DNA from 2 places in the Rhodococcus sp. ABRD24 genome. Region 2 is predicted to be linked to the other one. Evidence: riboswitches for the same ligand, from Rfam matches in the RefSeq annotation. Region 2 holds a riboswitch; the other holds the start of a gene.
The links. Region 2 has a riboswitch for thiamine pyrophosphate ahead of ERC79_RS19390 (TenA family protein). Riboswitches for the same ligand answer to the same signal wherever they lie in the genome.

Region 1 (3,094 bases), 2.4 Mb from region 2:
ATCTGGACGTGTACCGCGACGGCGCCCGGCACGTGATGGAGCACCTGCCGCTCTACACCCAGCCCGTCATCCACGGACTGCTCTACACCTACACTCCCTTCTCGACGCTTGCCTTCATCCCGCTCGGACTGCTGCCCATCGGTACCGGTCGGCACGTGTGGATGGGGATCAATCTGGTTCTGCTGGTGGTGATCGTTGCGCTGTGCTGGCGGATGCTCGGTTACCGGATCACCCCGTACGTCGTGACCTTGTCGGCGTTGCTGGCGGTCGCGTGTACGTTTCTCGAACCGGTCCGCACGACGCTGTTCTACGGCCAGATCAATCTCGTACTCATGCTGCTGGTGCTGTGGGATACCTCACGCGGCGAGCGCAGCAAGCTCGAGGGCATCGGTGTCGGCATCGCGGCGGGCATCAAGCTCACGCCGGGGTACTTCGTCCTCTACTACCTGGTACTGCGCCAGTGGCGGGCTGCGGCGGTGGCGGTCGGAACCATCGCGGCAACGATCGGGCTGAGCTGGCTTGTGCTGCCCGATGATTCGCGGCAGTACTGGACCAAGACGTTCTTCGAGTCCACCCGGATCGCGGCGGACACACACCCGTCGAACCAGTCGCTGCGGGGTGTCATCGCGCACCTGACCGGTGCGTCGGCGCCGCTGTGGCTGTGGCTGTCACTTGCAATGGTGGTGGTGGCCGGGAGTATGTGGGTGGTGTGGCGGCTGTATCACGGCGGGGAGCGCCTGCTCGCGGTGACGGTGACCGGCCTGACCGCCGCGGTGGTGTCCCCGTTCTCGTGGAGTCACCACTGGGTGTGGTTCGTGCCGTTGTTGGTGTACATCGTGCACCGGACGCTGACGAATCGCTGGTGGTGGATGGCCGCGCTGGTGGTGTACCTCGCTGCCGGCGCCTGGCCGTACCGGTGGGAAGAGGACAACGTGGTGGTGGGGCTGTTCTTGTTTCCGCCATGGTGGACCATCGCTGACGTGCTGATGAACATCTACGTCCTGCTGTACGTCGCGGTGATGATCGGCGCGACAATCATCGCGCGCCGCGCTGGACGCCCCATCCCCGACAGCGCCTTGCGCACTTAGCGCGGTTTCGCCGCTCGAGATCTCGCGACAAGTGCGCAAAGCGCGGGGAAGCTAGCTGCGCAGGGCGTCGGAGAGCGCCTGCGCGGCGGCTTGCGGGTCCTCGGCCGCGGTGATGGCGCGCACGACGACGACGCGGGTGGCGCCGGCGTCGAGGATCTCCGGCAGGCGCTCCTGGTCGACGCCGCCGATCGCGAACCAGGGCCGCACCGGCTGCGCCTCGGCGGTGCTGCGGACCAGGTCCAGCCCCGACGCCGTCCGCCCCGGTTTGGTAGGCGTGGCCCAGACCGGTCCGGTGCAGAAGTAGTCGACGTCCTCCTCGATCGCGGCGAGGCTGGCCTGTGCGCGGTTGTTCGTCGAGCGTCCGATCACGACGTCCGGGCCGACGATGCGGCGCGCATAGTGCACGGGCAGGTCGTTCTGGCCGAGGTGCAGGACGTCGGCTCCCGCGGCGAGCGCGAGGTCGGCGCGGTCGTTGACGGCGAGCAGCGCGCCGTGCCGGCGGGTCGCGGCACCGATCACCGCGAGCGCGGCCAACTCCTCCTTGACCTCCAGCGGTCCCAGCTCGCGCTCGCCGGCCGAGCCCTTGTCGCGCAGCTGGATGATGTCGACGCCACCGGCGAGCGCCGCCTCGACGAAGTGAGCCAGATCGCCCTTGTCGCGGCGGGCATCGGTGCAGAGGTAGAGACGCGCGTCCGCGAGTCGCTCGCGGGGCGTCAGGCGCTTGACGGACTGGGAGGCATGCACACCTGAAACGGTAGTCTCTAGCGTGGATGAATCAACACGGGAGTCCCGAGGGGTACGGGGCTGAGAGGGGGCCTGCCGGCCCCGACCGTCATACCTGACCCGGATCATGCCGGCGCAGGGAGTGAGGTGGAGTGAATGACCCGATCGGTATCCGTCGTCGGCGGCGGAGTGATTGGCCTGTCGATCGCCTGGCGCGCGGCACAGCGCGGCTGGGCGGTGACGCTGTACGACCCGGCGCCCGGTAGCGGCGCCTCGTGGGTGGCGGGCGGAATGCTGGCACCGCTGTCGGAAGGCTGGCCCGGCGAGGAGAAGGCGCTCGCACTGGGTGCGGCGTCGCTGCAACGGTGGCCCGGCTTCGGCACCGAACTCGAACGTATCGCGGGCGTGAGTCTGGTCACGTCCGACGATTCGCTGACCGTCGCTCTCGACGCCGCCGACGCTGCGGACCTGCACACGATCGCGGAGTGGGTCGAGACGCAGGGCCACGAGCTGCGCATCCTGAACCGCGCTCAGATCCGCGAGCTCGAACCGTCGCTGGGCCGCGGGATCCGGCTGGCGCTGCAGGCGCCCACCGAACTGGCCGTCGACAATCGACTGCTGGTACAGGCGCTGCGGACCGCGACGATCGCCGCCGGTGTCGAACTGGTCGAACGTGCGGTGACGGATCTCGACGAGCTCACCACCGATCAGGTGGTGCTGTCGGCGGGCTCGAACTCCGCGCAGCTGTGGCCGAACCTGCCGGTGCGCCCGGTCAAGGGTGAGATCCTGCGCCTGCGGGCCCGCCCGGGAGTGACGCCCGCGCCGCGCCGCACCATTCGCGGCAGCGTGCACGGACGGCCGTCGTACCTGGTGCCGCGCGCCGATGGCATCGTGGTCGGCGCAACGCAGTACGAGTCGGGACACGACACACAGGTCACCGTCGCCGGTGTCCGAGACCTCATTGCCGACGCGGAGGCACTGATGCCCGCGATCGGCGAGTACGAACTCTACGAGGTGAAAGCTGGTCTGCGACCGATGAGTCCGGACAACCTGCCGATCATCGGCCGGGTCTCGGACCGCATGGTGCTCGCCACCGGGCACGGCCGCAACGGCATCCTGATGACCCCGGTGACCGCGGACGCAACGGTCGCGATCCTCGATGGCACACCCCTGGCGGAGGCGGAAAGCGCCGCCGCCGAACGATTTTCACCTGTAAGAGCATGACAAGCGAGGTTTGGATGAGTGAGATGTTCGGGATTACCGTCAATGGTGAGGACCACGAG
Region 2 (3,094 bases):
CGTGCGCCGAGGTCGGGGTCGTCAGCGGCCAGCTGATAGCCGCGCTGCAGCGCCTGCACGAACTTGCGGGCCTGCTCGGGGTGCTCGGTCAGCCACCTCTCGTTGCCGTTGACGACGATCGCATATGCGTCCGGGAAGCCGTAGTCGGTGTAGTGGAAGTAGCGCATCGGGGTGCCGCGTCGCGCGGCTTCGATGCCCTCCCACGCAAAGTACGAGACCGTGAAATCGGCCTGGCCGCCGTACACGGCCTCGTAGGCCGAGGTTCCGAGGATGACGGACTTGAAATCTCCCGTGCCGCCGTCATTCCGGATCACCTGACGAAGAATCTCCCCTTCGCCGGGATCGCCGAATCCGGCGTAGGTCTTGCCGTCCAGGTCCTTGGGACGTGCAAGGTCCGTTCGATCGGCCTTGACGCCGATACCGGTTGCCCAGTGCTGCAGCGGTGCCATCACCGAGACCGTCTGTGCCCCGGCCGCGCGGGAGAACGTGGCCGAATCCTGGAAGCTGGTGCCGAATTCGGCGTTGCCGGCATCGACGAGCGTGTCGGGCGCGGTGTTGTTGTAGGGCAGCACCTCCACGCTGAGGCCCGCATCCGCGAAATACCCCTCCTGCAGCGCGACGAACAGCCCGGTGTGATTCGTATTGGGCGTCCAGTCCAGCGCAAAACGGATGGTGTTGCCGGATTCGTCGCTGCTGCCGCAGCCGGTGAGGATACTCAAGGCGGACGCGACGATTGCCGAGGTGGCAAGGGCCCGGCGGAGTCTCGATACCGTCGTCACGAGGCCGGCCAAGGCTGAGGGTGCAACGCCGTGTCCCAGAACATGAGCTCGTATCGGGTCGCGATCACGAATGCGCGGACCATTGCTGCGCGTTGCTCGGCAGTCGCGGCGTCCGCGGCAGCGTCGACGAGTCGGCGCGCGGTGACCACCGACTCCTGGAACTCCGGGCTGTCGTACGTCGTGACCCACTGTGCGTACGGGTGCGATGGATCCACTGCGAGTACGTCGTGGGCGCTTGCGGCCAGGCGGCTGCCCACGTCGGCGTAGATCCAGAAGCACGGAAGCAGGGCGGCCGCGGCAACCGCGTACGACTCGGTCGCCGACGTGGCCGTCAGGTACGACACGTACCCGAGACAGGCCTGCGAGTGCGCCGGCACGGCCTCGCTCTCGGGCAAGGCCCCGCTGGTCAGCAGGCTCTCGTGTAGAGAGGTCTCCACTACCGCGGCGGTTGCCGCCGACGTCGCCCAGAACGCCGCGGACTGCGGGTCCGGGGCGCGTGAGGCCACGAGCGCGAGTGCCTTGGCATATTCGGCGAGGTAGAGCGCGTCCTGCTCGATGTAGACGCGGAAGACGTCGAGTGGCAGTGTGCCGTCTCCCAGTCGGCGGAGGAACTCGAGATTGTCGATTGCGTCACGCAGGACCGCGGTGCGCTCCCACAGGTGATCGGTGAATCGACCGAGTTCGGTGTGAACAGAAGTGTCGTGGACAGACGTTGTCATCGCCGTGACATCCCTTCGTCAGCATTACCTGATGCAGGTTCCCGGGTGTGTTCTCAGCCCCGCCCGTGCGGAGCACCCCGTGTCAGTGAACGAGCCGACCTTAGCACCGCAGGATTGGTACCTTGGCATTCGACCTTGTCTGCGCGCCGGAGTGAGGAGGCCGCGTCATGGAAGCCACGCACGTCATCGAAGCTGGAGAGCCGGACACGCTCACCGTCGAGACACCCCTCGGCAAGGCGCGCGGATATTCCGACGGTTCCGTTTTCTCCTGGAAGGGCATTCCCTACGCGGCACCGCCGACGGGGGGACTGAGATTTCGCAGTCCAGCCGCGCCACAGCCCTGGGCCGGGGTACGGGACTGTCGCGCATTCGGGCCGATCGCGCCGCAGGGACACGACACGTCCGTGCCGATCGATCCGACGATGATGCTCGACGAGGACTGCCTGACGGTCAACGTCTGGGCCCCCAGACCGGACGGCCAGCCGCGGCCGGTCATGGTGTGGATTCATGGCGGCGCATATTGCCTGGGCTCGTCGGCGCAACCCGTCTACGACGGCCGGCTTCTCGCCGAACGCGGGGATGTCGTGATCGTCACGTTCAACTACCGGCTCGGAACGCTGGGCTTCCTGGATCTGTCATCGTTCTCCAGCGCCGACCGCGTGTTCGAGTCGAACCTCGGTCTGCGGGATCAGATCGCGGCGCTCGAGTGGGTGCGGGAGAACATCGCTGCGTTCGGTGGCGATCCCGGCGAAGTGACGCTGTTCGGGGAGTCGTCCGGTGGTGGTGCGATCACCACGCTGATGACGGTGCCCCGCGCCGAGGGGTTGTTCCACCGCGCCATCGCACAGAGCCCACCGGCGACGTCGGTGTACGGCGCCGAGCGGGCCGCGACGGTGGCCGCGCGGTTCCTCGAGATCCTCGATCTACCGGCGGATCGGGTGGGCGATCTGTGGGACATGCCGGTCGAGCGGCTCGTGAAGGCCGGCGACATCCTCGTCGACGAGGTCCCTGTCCGCGTGCCCGGGACGCTGGCGATGTCGCCGGTCGTCGACCGCGATCTTGTCCCGCACTACCCGGTCGCCGCGTTCCAGAAGGGTCACTCGCACCGGATTCCGCTGATCATCGGTTCCAACAAGGACGAGGCATCGATCTTCAAGTTCATGCGTTCGCCGCTGCTTCCGGTCAGCGCGGAGGCCGTCCAGCAGATGTTCTCCGGTCTGGCACAGGATAATCCGGAACTCTCGGCGTTGCGGCTGGCCGAGATCGTTGCCGCCTATCCGGACAGTACCAAACCCAGAGGAGCACTTGCGATCTCGCGTGACGCGGCCTTCCGGATGCCCGCGCTGTGGGTTGCCGACGGCCACAGTCGGCACTCACCGACCTGGATGTATCGCTTCGACCATGCCACCCCGATTCTCAAGGCCGCGCGTGTCGGGGCGGGGCACGCGACCGAACTGCCCTACGTGTTCGGCAATTTCGGCACGCTCAACGTCGATCCCACCTTCTGGCTGGGGGGACGAAAGGCGGCCGTCGACGTCTCCGGACGCATGCAGCGCCGCTGGCTGGCATTCACTCGGTACGCGGTACCGGCCGCGC

Region 1: linked by a shared signal. The riboswitch ahead of thiO (glycine oxidase ThiO) and the one ahead of ERC79_RS19390 (TenA family protein) in region 2 are both predicted to bind thiamine pyrophosphate.

What each region holds. Positions count from the first base shown of each region.
Region 1 covers NZ_CP035319.1:1,687,156-1,690,249, reverse strand. The annotation lists gene ERC79_RS07610 (glycosyltransferase 87 family protein) at 1-1,088, shown strand, start outside; gene thiE (thiamine phosphate synthase) at 1,140-1,832, opposite strand; TPP riboswitch at 1,859-1,970, shown strand; gene thiO (glycine oxidase ThiO) at 1,968-3,035, shown strand; gene thiS (sulfur carrier protein ThiS) at 3,050-3,094, shown strand, end outside.
Region 2 covers NZ_CP035319.1:4,346,625-4,349,718, forward strand. The annotation lists gene ERC79_RS19385 (ABC transporter substrate-binding protein) at 1-779, opposite strand, end outside; gene ERC79_RS19390 (TenA family protein) at 776-1,498, opposite strand; TPP riboswitch at 1,492-1,588, opposite strand; gene ERC79_RS19395 (carboxylesterase/lipase family protein) at 1,666-3,094, shown strand, end outside.